Regions from separate parts of the Pseudomonas sp. B21-040 genome, predicted to be linked through region 2. Evidence: predicted binding sites of a transcription regulator. Region 2 holds the regulator's gene; each other region holds the start of a gene.
The links. The regulator FliA, encoded in region 2, starts transcription of late flagellar genes. The targets are predictions, from matches to a motif close to CTAAAGTTTNNNNNNNNNNNGCCGNTAA.
Positions count from the first base shown of each region.

Region 1: the regulator FliA is predicted to act here: its motif matches at 1,642-1,669, upstream of motA (flagellar motor stator protein MotA).
Region 3: the regulator FliA is predicted to act here: its motif matches at 2,593-2,620, upstream of LOY55_RS29700 (methyl-accepting chemotaxis protein).

Region 1 is NZ_CP087176.1:550,663-555,428, forward strand. It holds gene LOY55_RS02455 (HDOD domain-containing protein) at 33-1,571, opposite strand; gene motA (flagellar motor stator protein MotA) at 1,738-2,589, shown strand; gene motB (flagellar motor protein MotB) at 2,593-3,627, shown strand; gene LOY55_RS02470 (toll/interleukin-1 receptor domain-containing protein) at 3,670-4,155, opposite strand; gene LOY55_RS02475 (caspase family protein) at 4,155-4,766, opposite strand, start outside.
Region 2 is NZ_CP087176.1:1,722,684-1,727,449, reverse strand. It holds gene LOY55_RS07770 (chemotaxis protein CheA) at 1-712, opposite strand, end outside; gene LOY55_RS07765 (protein phosphatase CheZ) at 768-1,556, opposite strand; gene LOY55_RS07760 (chemotaxis response regulator CheY) at 1,579-1,950, opposite strand; gene fliA (RNA polymerase sigma factor FliA) at 2,118-2,858, opposite strand; gene fleN (flagellar synthesis regulator FleN) at 2,855-3,685, opposite strand; gene flhF (flagellar biosynthesis protein FlhF) at 3,802-4,766, opposite strand, start outside.
Region 3 is NZ_CP087176.1:6,464,211-6,468,976, forward strand. It holds gene LOY55_RS29695 (VWA domain-containing protein) at 1-381, shown strand, start outside; gene LOY55_RS29700 (methyl-accepting chemotaxis protein) at 505-2,481, opposite strand; gene LOY55_RS29705 (LysR substrate-binding domain-containing protein) at 2,671-3,591, opposite strand; gene LOY55_RS29710 (NorM family multidrug efflux MATE transporter) at 3,750-4,766, shown strand, end outside.

The DNA of each region.
Region 1 (4,766 bases), 1.2 Mb from region 2:
CAGAGCACAAAAGTGTGGATTGTAGCGCAGCGTCATTGGCCGCGGTGGCTAAAGGTGTTCAAGGCTTTCTCGATGCATTGCGCGGTTTTGCCGAAGGCTTGCACGGTGATTTCCGAGAACGGCCCGCCGCCCTGATCCGCCACCACCACCATGATCACCCGCCCATTGTTGACCAGCGAGCGCAGCAACAGGTGTTCGCCACGGAATTGCGCACGCAGGCTGGCCGGCAACAAGGCCGAAAACTGGGCGTTATTGGCGGGTGTCAGGCGCACCTGAGCCTGTTGCGAGAGCAGCCGTTGCAGCACCGAGCTTTGGCTGACCATCAGGTTCAGGCCGGCCGTTTCTGTTGGCAACCCGGCGATCTGATGCGCCCGCAGATTGGCGTGCGTGCGGTCGGCCATCAAAATCATCACTCGGCGCATCCCGCACGCGACGAGGGCGTCCCGAGCAGAGGTGGTCAAGTGCATGGCGTTGGTGAAGGGGCTGGGTTCTACCAGCAACTCGGCACATTGGCTGCGCCACTTCGCCAGGTCTTCGGTGGTCGGTGCCGCTGCCGGAAGCAACCTGGCGTGGACACGATTCGTGCCTGTTGGCCAGAGCAGCGAGGCGGCGGGGTGCCACAGGTCCGGCATGGCATGCAGTCGGGCGCTGTTGGCGGCTTGTTGGTGCAATTGCTGCTGCACCTCGGCCATCGGCATTTGCAGATAAAGGCTGGTCAGGTACTGCCAGCGCTCGCTGTGAGGGCTGTCCCACGCCTGTTGCGCCGACAGTGCCAGGCCGTTGGCCAGCAGCACGGTATTGGCCGGCTGATTGAGCCAGCGGCGCAGCGTCGGATCGTCATCCAGGCGGTTTTGCTGGCGCAACGGATGATCGCTGTCGCGGGCAATGCGCAAGACCTGGACCAGTTCGCGCTGCTCGGTCAGCAGCAGGCGATAACCTTGTTCCACCCAGATCGGCAGGCGCCAGATGCTCACCAGTGCCTGGCAAATCTCCAGCAAACGCACGCCGAACAACTGCTTCTCGACTTTTCGCGCCGATTCACCTTGATGGATGACCCGCAGTTCCCACTCTTCAAGCAACTGCGGATGGGTCAGTGCCATCGGCCACAGCGGCGAGAGAAACAGCAGACTGCCCCAGTGAATGTCCTGCCACAGCCGCGCCAGTCGACCGGCAAAAAAACCATTGGCCTGCTGCGTCGCGTGCTGGCTGATCAATTGCAGTTGGCGCAAGGCAACCGGAATCTGCGATTGCGGCTCCGCGGGCAGGCGGGCGAGCAGTTCTTCGGTGCGTTTCAAGCCGAGGCGATTGATCGCCACTTCAAGGTTTTCCGCAGGCTCGGTCATGCTGCCGTGGGTGTGCCGATTGGCTTCACGAATGATGCTCAAGGCCAGGGCCGGGCTGTCTTGCATCAATTCCGCAATGTCGCGAAGCGAGCTGCGGCTGTCAGTTATGGCCCTGCACACACGGTCGTGACTGTCCTGCGGAACCGGCAGTCGCACGCCATCGAGCAGCTTGACCCAGCCTTCAAGCGTGGTCGGTTTTTGCGTTGGAATGTTCGTTTGGTTAGCCATGGTTGGACGCAATCTTCGTCTGCATTACCTATGCCCGGAGTAGGCTAAATTAGCTTTTCGCTTGAACGGGCTATAGTCTGGCGCAGTTTTGCCGATAAGGAGAAGAAGAGATTTTTCGACCTCCGAATATGACCTTGAACCCGACTCAGTAAGTGCTCTCCTACCTATGGCTAAAATTCTCGGCATCATTGTCGTATTCGCGAGCGTGCTCGGCGGATACGTGCTCTCCCACGGCAAGATTGCCGCCCTTATTCAGCCTTTCGAGGTAATGATTATCGGTGGTGCGGCACTTGGCGCATTCCTGCAGGCCAACCCGGGCCATATGGTCAAGCACGTCCTCAAGAAAGCTTTCGGGATGTTCAGCTCGCGTTTCAACCACACCTTCTACCTTGAAGTGCTGGGGCTGATTTACGAGATCCTCAACAAAAGCCGCCGCGAAGGCATGATGGCCATCGAAGGCGACATCGAAGATGCCGCGGCGAGCCCGATCTTCGCCAAGTACCCGGCGGTGCTCAAAGATGACCGCATGACGGCGTACATCTGCGACTACCTGCGCATCATGTCGTCCGGCAACATGGCGCCCCATGAGCTGGAAGGCCTGTTCGACATGGAACTGACCAGCCTCAAGGAAGACCTGGATCACCCTTCCCACGCGGTAAACGGCATTGCCGACGCCATGCCGGGTTTCGGTATCGTGGCGGCGGTACTGGGTATCGTGGTGACAATGGCCTCCCTGGGCGAAAGCGATCAGAAAATGATCGGTGTGCACGTCGGTGCGGCACTCGTCGGTACCTTCTTCGGTATTCTCGCCGCGTACGGTTTCTTTGGCCCGTTGGCCCACGCCCTGGCCCACGATGCCAAGGAAGAGCTGAACGTCTACGAGGCCATCAAGGCGTCGCTGGTGGCTTCGGCATCCGGCATGCCGCCATCGCTGGCCGTGGAATTCGGTCGCAAGGTTCTGTATCCGGCGCACCGTCCTAGCTTCGCTGAGCTGGAACAAGCGGTTCGCGGTCGCTAAGTCATGGAAAATAACCAGCCGATCATCATCAAGCGCGTCAAGAAATACGCGAGCGGGCATCACGGGGGTTCCTGGAAAATCGCTTTCGCGGACTTCGCGACGGCGATGATGGCGTTCTTCCTGGTGCTGTGGCTGCTCTCCACCGCAACACCAGAACAGAAGATTGCCATCGCCGGTTACTTCAAGGACCCGGTCGGCTTCACCGAAAGTGGCACCCCGTTCATCATTGATCTGGGTGGTTCGCCCACCCTGGCGCCGGAGAAGACCCTCAACCCTGAGGTGAAGTCCCAGCCTCAGCCAGACAGAGTCACCGTCGACACCGAGCAGATCGAAGGGATGGCCGAGATGGTTGAAAAGGAGCGCCTGGAACTGTTGCTGCAAGAATTGCAGAACAAGGTCGATGAAAATCCGCAGCTGCAGAAATTCAAGGACCAGATCCTGTTCGAGATCACACCGGACGGTTTGCGCATCCAGATCATGGACGCCGAAAACCGGCCGATGTTTGATTCCGGCAGTGCGCGCCTGAAGCCGTATTTCGAAGACATCCTGCTGGCCATGGCCGACACCATCAAAGCGGTGCCGAACAAGATCAGCATCAGCGGCCACACCGATGCCAAACCGTACTCGGGCACCGGTGATTTCGGTAACTGGGAACTCTCGGCCAACCGTGCCAACGCCGCTCGCCGTGCGCTGGTGGCCGGCAGCTATCCCGATCAGCAAGTGGCGCGGGTAGTCGGTTATGCCTCGTCGGCGCTGTTCGATCGCGAAAACCCGTTCAATCCGGTCAACCGCCGGATCGACATCGTGGTGCTGACCAAGAAAGCCCAAAAGGCCATTGAAGGTTCGCAAGGTGCAGAACCTGCGCCAGAGCAGGCGCCAGCCCAAGGGCAGGGCGGCCCGGGCGAAGTGCCGGCCAAACCGGTCGATCCAATCGCATTGCCGGCGGATAAAGAACCGCTGCCGGCCCATGAGCTTCGCGAACGTTTGAATCTCTTCGAAAACCCGCCACCGAAACCGGCGGAACCGCCGAAGCAGTGACCCACAAAAAAGCCGACAGCGATGTCGGCTTTTTTGTGCCAGTCAAAAACCCCGTCGAATGCGGTTCTTGAGCTGGTCATGGAACAGCTCGGCATCGCGCCGGTAGGTGCCGCGAACGGATTCGCTGAACGACTCCATCCCCATCGAGCGCTTGGAGAGCAACTCCTCGCGATAGGCATCGATAAAGAAGTTGATGTCGTTCTCGCCGCTCAATTTCGGCCATTTATCGAGGTACTGCGGCAGTGCGCTGGGGCCGATCTTGTACGAGCAGATTCTTCGATTGCTGATGGTGGCCTCGCCGATTTCGAACGGCACCCACCACGACTGTGCAGTCTGCTCCGAGACCACGGCCATCAGGTGCGTGCATTCGGTGATATTGCGTGTGATCACAGTGGTGATGTCTTCAGTGGTCTGCGACTCCGGGTCCAGCACGTCGAGGTAGGTCTTGATGGTCGCTTGTGTCAGGCGCGTGTTAATGGCCATCGCATAGGCGCGGTCGGTGTGGCGGTAGCTGATAAACACGGGCATCAGAAATGTCCTTTGAGCGCGAGTTCGCGGTAATAGGCACCGAGGGCGGTGAGGCGGCATCCGGTGGCGTTGATGGCCGCGTAGTACATGTGTTCGGCATCCACCGGTTCGATCAGGCTATGGCGATTGCACTTTTGCAGCTGCTTAAAGATGTGACCGTGGTCCGGGTCATACGTGGCTTCGGTGGGCTCGTAGCTGGGGTCGAGGGCGTACACAGACTGGGCCTCGGGAAACCATTCGGGTAACTGGCTCAGTATTTCTTCCAGGATCAGCGGCGGGACGTCGCGCAGGGCGATGAATTGCGACACGTTGGTTTTAAACACCGGACGTTGATCCCAGGCGCCCAGCGCGTTGTCTACGAACGAATACAGGCTGCCGGGCGTAATCTGGCCCAATACGTTGGCGGCACCGCCGTGAAGCGCTTGCAGCAGCAGGCCGGTGAACACGCCGTGGCCGGATTCTTCCAGGGCTGATTGGGCTTTCTTGCAGGCGGTCAATATCGTCATGCCTTCGCCGATCATGCTGGCGCCCCCGCGCAGACTGCGCATTTCGCCCGCAGCACCCGCTTCACAGCAATCGAGAATGATGACTTTGTTTTTGATCTTGTCGGC
Region 2 (4,766 bases):
CGGTAATGTCGGAGCTATCGCCTGCCGCTTTCGGGGCGGCTGGTGCAGCTGGCGCGGCGGCCACGGCATCGACAGCGAACTGGCCTTTACCGTGCAGTTGATCGAGCAAGGACTCGAACTCGGCATCGGTGATTTCGTCGCTCGCAGCGGCATCGCTGGAAGGCGTTGGTGCAGGTGCAGCCGCCGGAGCCTCAGCTTGAGCCTTGACGGCATTGAGCGAGTCCAGCAGTTGTTCGAATTCGTTATCGGTGATGTCGCCCGATTCGGCTTCAGCGGCAGGCGCTTCAAACACTTCAGCGACCGGTGCAGCTTCATCAGCCGTTTGCGGCTCGGCCAGTCGGGCCAGAGCTGCCAGCAATTCAGGTGTGGCAGCCGTGATCGGGCTGCGCTCGCGGACTTCGCTGAACATGCTGTTCACCGCGTCCAGCGCTTCGAGCACCACGTCCATCAGTTCTGAATCAACGCGACGCTCACCCTTGCGCAGGATGTCGAACACGTTCTCGGCGATATGGCAGCACTCCACCAGCTCGTTGAGCTGGAGGAAGCCGGCGCCCCCTTTTACAGTGTGAAAACCGCGAAAAATTGCATTGAGCAAGTCCGCATCATCCGGTCGGCTCTCAAGCTCGACCAGCTGTTCGGACAGTTGCTCTAGAATCTCGCCGGCCTCAACCAGGAAATCCTGAAGGATCTCTTCATCGGCGCCGAAGCTCATGTATGGGGTGCTCCTAACAGGTTTAAAAACCTAAAAAACCTAGAATGCTAAAACTCTAAAATCCCAGGCTGGATAGCAAATCGTCCACATCGTCCTGACCGGACACAACGTCTTCTCTTTTATCGGCATGAATCTGCGGACCTTCACCCTGAGAGAGATGTTTTTGCGGATCTTTTTCAGCCAGCATCGATTCACGGTCATGTTCGATACCCGCAAAGCGGTCTACCTGGCTGGCCATGAGTACGAGCTTGAGCAAATTGCTTTCAACTTCGGTGACCAATTGGGTCACACGCTTGATGACCTGACCGGTGAGGTCCTGGTAATCCTGAGCCAGCAGGATGTCGTTGAGGTTGCTCGACACCATGCGGTTGTCTTCGATACTGCGAGTCAGAAAACCGTCGACCCGACGGGCCAGTTCACGAAACTCTTCAGCCCCGACTTCACGACGCATGAACCGGCTCCAGTCGGTGCTCAACGCCTGGGCTTCATCGCTCAGGTTGTTGACCAGCGGCGTGGCGCTTTCCACCAGGTCCATGGTGCGGTTGGCCGCGGCCTCGGTGAGCTTGACCACATACCCCAGGCGCTCGGTGGCGTCCGTGATCTGTGACACTTCCTCGGCTTGCGGCATGTTCGGGTCAATCTGGAAGTTGACGATCGCGCTGTGCAGCTCGCGAGTGAGCTTGCCCACTTCCTGATACAGGCCGCGGTCACGGGTCTGATTGAGCTCATGGATCAGTTGCACAGCCTCGCCGAACCTGCCTTTTTCAAGGCTGGCGACCAGTTCGACGGCGTGTTTTTTCAGGGTCGATTCAAAATCGCCCAGTGAAGATTCTTTATGCTCCATAGCTCCCCCGTGGCGCAGTGGATCAACCGATGCGTTCGAAAATCTTCTCGATTTTTTCTTTCAACGCCTGGGCCGTGAAGGGTTTGACCACGTAGCCGTTTACACCGGCCTGGGCTGCTTCAATGATCTGCTCGCGCTTGGCTTCAGCGGTCACCATCAGCACCGGCAGGTGCTTGAGCTTTTCATCGGCGCGCACGTGACGCAGCAAGTCGATACCGGTCATGCCAGGCATGTTCCAGTCCGTTACCAGAAAGTCGATGCTCCCGCTGTTGAGAACCGGAATGGCAGTAGTGCCATCGTCGGCCTCGACCGTGTTGGTGAACCCAAGGTCACGCAACAGGTTTTTTATGATCCGCCGCATCGTTGAGAAGTCATCAACGATGAGGATTTTCATGTTCTTGTCCAATTCGACCTCCAAGCAGTCTTAAACGCGCCCAGCACCTGGACGCGCCATTTCAATCAATCCGGCAATGCATTCGATGACTGTCTGGAGCACAACAGATCGCAACCGGTGCCGTTCAAAACCGCACCAGCCACGTTCGCAGTGTCCCCACACTGCCTTCAGCGCGCTCGCCACTCCCCCAAACGCCCCCGCAAGCGGGCCGCGCACTGGCTGTGTAACTGGCTGACCCGCGATTCGCTGACCCCCAGGACCTCACCGATTTCCTTGAGATTCAACTCTTCGTCGTAGTACAGCGCCAACACCAGTCGCTCGCGCTCCGGCAAATTGGCAATCGCGTCCGCCAGCGCCGCCTGGAAGCGTTCATCTTCCAGATCGCGTGACGGTTCGAGATGAGCACTCGCGCCATCCTCGTGCAGCCCTTCGTGTTCGCCGTCTTGCAACAGATCGTCGAAACTGAATAGGCGGCTGCCCAGGGTGTCGTTCAAAATCCCGTAATAATCGTCGAGACTCAATTGGAGTTCGGCCGCAACCTCGTGATCTTTAGCGTCACGGCCGGTTTTAGCTTCAATAGAGCGAATTGCGTCACTGACCATGCGGGTATTTCGGTGGACCGAGCGTGGCGCCCAGTCCCCCTTGCGCACTTCATCGAGCATTGCGCCGCGGATTCGTATGCCCGCGTACGTCTCGAAACTCGCGCCTTTGCTGGCGTCGTATTTGGTCGATACTTCCAGCAGGCCGATCATCCCGGCCTGAATCAAATCTTCAACCTGCACACTGGCTGGCAGACGCGCCAGCAAATGGTAAGCAATGCGTTTGACCAGTGGCGCGTAACGCTCGATCAGCTCGTACTGCGCGTCACGCGCCGACTTCTTGTAGAGGTTGTAGCCACTGGCTGTCATAGGACGGGTCCTGCGGTCTGTTGCACGAGGCGCTCGACGAAAAACTCCAGGTGCCCACGCGGGTTGGCAGGCAACGGCCACGTATCGACCTTCTGAGCGATGGCCTTGAACGCCAGGGCACACTTGGAACGCGGGAAGGCTTCGTACACGGCGCGCTGTTTCTGCACGGCCTTGCGCACGCTTTCGTCGTAAGGCACCGCGCCGACGTATTGCAGGGCGACGTCGAGGAAGCGATCGGTGACTTTGGTCAACTTGGCGAACAGGTTGCGACCTTCTTGCGGGCTCTGGGCCATGTTGGCCAGGACACGGAAGCGGTTCATGCCGTAATCGCGGTTGAGCAATTTGATCAGCGCGTAGGCGTCAGTGATCGAGGTGGGCTCATCGCAGACCACCAGCAATACTTCCTGGGCCGCGCGAACAAAACTGACTACCGAGTCACCAATACCTGCAGCGGTGTCGATGACCAGTACGTCGAGGTTGTCGCCAATATCACTGAACGCCTGGATCAGGCCGGCGTGTTGCGCCGGGCTCAAGTGAACCATGCTCTGTGTACCGGACGCCGCCGGAACGATTCGAATACCGCCCGGCCCTTGCAACAGAACGTCGCGCAGCTCGCAGCGGCCTTCGATCACGTCGGCCAGGGTACGTTTGGGTGTCAGTCCCAGCAGGACGTCAACGTTCGCCAGGCCCAGGTCAGCGTCCAACAGCATGACGCGACGGCCGAGCTCAGCCAGGGCCAGCGACAAATTCACTGACACGTTAGTCTTGCCGACGCCACCCTTGCCGCCGGTCACCGCGATCACCTGTACGGGATGCATGCTGCCCATGTTATTTCTTTACCTTGTCTTGCATAGACGGAGGCCACATTACTGGCTGCGCGTTCGCAATTGGAACAATGCATGGCAGACCATCGATGTAGGTACAAAAACTGTTCATTACTACCTTAGCCAACCTGCTTGGTCGGGCTGTGGTAAATATCAGCGAACATGTCAGCCATGGCTTCTTCGCTGGGTTCTTCCTGCATTTGTACGCTGACGGCACGGCTGACCAATTGATGACGACGCGGCAGATGCAAATCATCCGGAATCCGCGGACCGTCAGTCAGGTAGGCCACCGGTAACTCATGACTGATCGCCAGGCTTAACACCTCGCCCAGACTTGCCGTTTCATCCAGTTTAGTCAGGATGCAGCCAGCGAGCCCGCAGCGCTTGTAACTGTGATAAGCGGCTGTTAGAACCTGTTTCTGGCTGGTGGTTGCCAATACCAGATAATTTTTTGATTTGATGCCACGTCCGGCCAGGCTTTCAAGCTGCATGCGCAGTGCCGGATCGCTGGCCTGAAGGCCCGCGGTATCGATCAGCACGACGCGTTTGCGCAGCAGCGGCTCCAGTGCCTGAACCAGGGACTGGCCCGGATCGACGTGGGTTACCGACACATTGAGGATACGCCCCAACGTCTTGAGTTGTTCCTGGGCACCGATGCGGAAGCTGTCCATGCTCACCAGCGCGATGTTCTGCGCGCCGTACTTAAGCACGTAACGGGCCGCGAGTTTGGCCAGCGTGGTGGTCTTGCCCATGCCGGCAGGACCGACCATGGCAATCACACCGCCCTCTTCCAGTGGTTCGACTTCCGGCGTGGCAATCATCCGCGCCAGGTGCGCCAGCAACATGCGCCAGGCCTGACGGGGCTCATCGATGTCGGGAACCATCGCCAGCAAATCGCGGGACAACGGGCCGGACAAGCCGATGCGTTGCAGGCGACGCCACAGATTGGCCTGGGCCGGACGGCTGCCTTGCAGTTGATTCCAGGCCAGCGAGCCGAGCTGCACTTCCATCAGTTCGCGCAGGCTGTTGAGTTCGAAACGCATCGAGTCGAACGCACGCGGATCCACGCCGCCCGCGGCAGGTG
Region 3 (4,766 bases), 2.0 Mb from region 2:
CAGGGCGTGTTCAGATTTGGCGATCGCCCGCGGCTGATCAATGGGATTCGAGGCCTGGTTCCCAACGACGGTACACCGCTGGCTGACAGCCTGGCCTACGCGGCCAGCACCGTTGACGGGCGCAATAACGATGCCGTGATCGTGATGTTCGTCGACGGTGAAGACGGCTGCCAGAAAGACGCCTGCGCCGTGTCGCGCCGAATCGCCAAGGAACAACCGCGACTGCGGGTCAACGTGGTGAAAATCGGCGCCGGTGGCCCGTCGCGCTGCATCGCCGAAAACACTGGTGGCCGGGTTTACAACAGCACCAATGCGTCTGAATTGGCCAATCAGTTGAAACAGGCAAGCAAGGAAGTATCTAGCAATGCAAAGTGCGACTAGCCGGGGATAGATCCTGAATTGAGGTGACCCCATCGCGAGCAAGCTCGCTCCCACACTGGATATGTGATCGACACATAACCCTGTAGGAGCGAGCCTGCTCGCGAAAGCTATTTCAGAGGCGCCTCAACGAAACCGGTCAACCTCTTGGCGCAAGTCCGCCGCGAGCTTCTCCAGCTCCTTGGCCGTCACCGCCAGGTTGGACACCACTTCGCGCTGCTCACTGTTGGCCAGCGCAATGCTTTGCAGGTTGCTGCTGAGCAACGTTGCGGTGCTGCTTTGCTCCTGGGTCGCGGTGGTAATCGCCGCAAACTGCTGACCGGCCGAACGGCTCTGCTCGTCGATTCGCGCCAAGGCCGAAGCCACGTTGGCGTTACGCGACAAACCTTCCTGCATCAACACATTGCCCTGCTCCATGGTGCTGATGGCGTTGCCGGTTTCCTGCTGGATGCTGCTGATCATCCCGGAAATTTCGTCAGTGGCCTGACGAGTACGCGAAGCCAGGTTGCGCACCTCATCGGCAACCACCGCAAAACCACGGCCCTGTTCACCGGCGCGGGCCGCTTCGATGGCGGCGTTCAGTGCCAGCAGGTTGGTCTGTTCGGCAATCGAGGTGATCACCCCGACGATGCCGCCGATTTCCTGAGAGCGCTGACCGAGGGTGTTGATCACCGTCGCGGTGCTGTTCAGCGCGCTGGCGATTTGCTCCAGCGACGAGGACGCTTCGTCCATCGACGTCCGACCGATCTGAGTTTGTTGTGCGTTTTCCTGGGCCAGACGCTGAGTGTTGCCCATGTTGTCGGCAATGTTCAGGGACGTGGCGCTGAACTCTTCCACGGCGCCGGCCATGCTGGTGATTTCGCCGGACTGTTGCTCCATCCCTTCATAAGCGCCACCGGACAGGCCGGACAATGCCTGGGCACGGCTATTGACCTCCTGCGAGGCTTTGCGGATGTGCTCGACCATGGTCGACAGGGCCTGGCTCATCTGGTTGAACGCGCGGGCCAGTTGACCGATCTCATCGTTGCTCGACACGTTCAGCCGCACGCTCAAATCACCGGCGCCCAAGGCTTCGGCCTGGCGCACCAGATCGCTCAGCGGCGCGAGTTTGCTGCGTAACAGCCAGACGGCTGAACCGACCGCGATCAACATCGCCAGCAGACTGCCGATGGCCAATTGAATGCCGACACTCCAGGTCACCGCACTGATTTCGGCTTTTGGCATGTTCGCCACCACCGACCATGGCCCGCCGTCGAACGGCACCGCCACGCTGTAGAAGTCTTCCGACTTGTCGCTCCAGAAATCACCCTTGCCCGGTGTTTTCGCCAGGTCGACGATGGCCGAAATGGCTTGATCCGGTGCCTGCACGCCCGCCGGCGGCACCAGCCATTTGTTTTGTTCATCCAGCAGCGCCAGCGAACCGGTCTGGCCGATACGGAAGCGCTTGAGGTTGGCGAACTGGGCGTTCTGCGCGTCGGTGTAATCGAACCCTACGAACAGCACGGCAATCACCTTGCCGCTGCTGTCGCGTACGGGGGTGTATTGCGTCATGTAGGAACGCTCGAAGAGCAGCGCGCGACCCACATAGCTCTGCCCCGCCATCAAACGCGCATAAGCCGGGTGGGCGTGGTCAAGCAGCGTGCCGATGGCGCGGTTGCCGTCCTGTTTGGTCAGGGAGGTGCTGACCCGAATGAAGTCTTCGCCACTGCGCACGAACAACGTGGCCACACCGGCGGTCATTTGCTTGAACTCGTCGACTTCCTTGAAGTTGTTGTTCAACACTTCGCTGCCCAGGTGCAGCCCCGGGGTCTGCACACCGGCCACCGTCACCGGCTCATCCGGGTGCAGGCTCAGGCCGGAGCTGAAGCGCTTCTCGAACAGGCCGCTCAGACGCTGGGTGCTTTCGCGCAAAGTACCGTGGAAGGTACTCAACTGATCGGCCAGCAAACGGGCTTCACTGGCCAGGTGCTCTTCGCGGGTGGCGAGGTTAGCAGTGTCCAGCGAACGCAGGGCGAACACGGTACTGCCAGTGATGACAATCGCCAGAATCACGGCAAGCGCGAGGCCAAGCTGTGAGGCAATCCGGGCACGGGGTTGAGACATGACAACTCCTGGCCGAGCGCCCTGCCCCCTGTTTGATCGGGCTGCACACTCAGCAAAATTTTTCTAATAATGGGAACAGCGCTGGACCTGCACGAAGGTTCCATTTGCAGAATTTCGGCGGCGATTCTGAATACTTGAGTAAATAGCCGGGATATGGCGCAAGGCCTCTATCACGCCAGCTCTATCGATTCAGCTCAAACGCTGCACATCCGGTAATTCCATCGCCCGGACTTCACCCAACAGAAAATCGCTGAGCCGGCGCAAACGATCACCTCCGGGGCGGGTTTTCGGCCAGACAAGGTAATAATTCTCACCACTGGCAACGGCGGTCGGCCACGGCAAACTCAGACGCCCCTGCGCGACATCCTCCGCCACCATCAGCAAATCCCCCATGGACACGCCGTAGCCCCGCGCGGCGGCAATCATGCCCAGCTCCAATGTGTCGAACACCTGCCCGCCCTTGAGCGAGACCTGATCGGTCAGGCCCATGCGGTCCAGCCAACTGCGCCAGTCGCGACGATCCGGCGTCGGGTGCAGCAGTTCGGTGCTGGCCAGGCGTGCAACGTCCCACGGCTGATCGTTCAGAAGATTCGGCGCGCCCACCGGAATCAGCTCCTCCGGGAACAGCAGCGTCGCTTCCCAGTCCGGCGGGAAATGCCCGTTGCTGAGGATCACGGCGCAGTCGAACGGTTCCTGATTGAAGTCCACCGAGTCGATGTCCATCCAGGCACTGGTCAGTTGCACTTCATTGCCCGGCTGCAGGTGCCGAAAGCGGCTGAGCCGCGCCAGCAGCCAGCGCATGGTCAATGTCGAAGGGGCTTTCATGCGCAGGATGTCGTCTTCGGCGCGCAAGGTATTGCAAGCGCGTTCCAGGGCGGAGAAACCGTCACGAATGCCCGGCAAAATCAGGCGCGCCGACTCGGTCAACTGCAGGTTGCGTCCACTACGGTGAAACAGCCGACAGGCAAAATGCTCTTCGAGTGTACGAATGTGTCGGCTGACGGCACTCTGGGTGATCGACAATTCTTCGGCGGCGCGAGTAAACGAGCTATGCCGAGCCGCCGCTTCAAATGCGCGCAAGGCATATAAGGGAGGAAGACGACGAGACATGCGGAAAGCTCCTATAGCGCAATCCGCTTACCCTAGCAGAATCTCCGTTGCATGAGTATGACTCATGCTACCCATCCTTTTTATCCCTTTGTGCAAACCCCTTGAAGCGCCGAGAATCGACCCTTTCCAGTTCACTTTGATAATCGAGCGTGATGACCATGAAGCATCCAGCGCGTATTGAACTCGGGGCCATCCTGCGGCTGGCGGGGCCGCTGATTGCCTCGCAGTTGGCGCACATGCTGATGGTCCTCACCGACACCTTGATGATGGCGCGCCTGAGTCCCGAGGCATTGGCCGGTGGCAGTCTGGGGGCAGCGAGCTATTCGTTCGTGTCGATTTTCTGCATCGGCGTGATTGCCGCCGTCGGCACCCTGGTGGCGATTCGTCAGGGCGCAGGCGACATCATCGGCGCTGCGCGGCTGACCCAGGCCGGAATGTGGCTGGCGTGGTTGATGGCACTGGTGGCCGGGCTGCTGCTGTGGAATCTCAAACCTGTGCTGTTGCTGTTTGGCCAGACCGAGTCCAACGTCCACGCGGCCGGGCAGTTTCTGCTGATCCTGCCGTTCGCCCTGCCCGGTTACCTGAGCTTCATGGCCCTGCGCGGTTTCACCAGCGCCATTGGCCGGGCGACGCCGGTCATGGTGATCAGCCTCGGCGGTACGGTGGCGAACTTCCTGCTCAACTACGCCTTGATCACCGGCATGTTCGGCCTGCCGAAACTCGGGCTGATGGGTATCGGGCTGGTGACAGCGATTGTTGCCAACCTGATGGCCGTGGCGCTGGCGGTGCACATCCGCCGGCACCCGGCGTATGACGCCTACCCCTTGCGCCAGGGCCTGTCGCGACCTAACCGTCGGTATTTGAAGGAGCTGTGGCGCCTCGGCCTGCCGATTGGCGGCACATATGCGGTGGAGGTCGGGCTGTTTGCGTTCGCCGCGCTGTGCATGGGCACCATGGGCAGCACGCAGTTGGCGGCGCACCAGATCGCCCTGCAGATCGTGTCGGTCGCGTTCATGATTCCGGCCGGGATTTCCTACGCGATCACCATGCGCATCGGCCAACACTACGGCGCCGGGCAGTTACTGGATGCGCGGCTGGCGGGCCGGGTCGGGATTGCTTTCGGCGCGGCTGCGATGCTCGGTTTCGCCATGGTCTTCTGGTTCCTGCCGAACCAG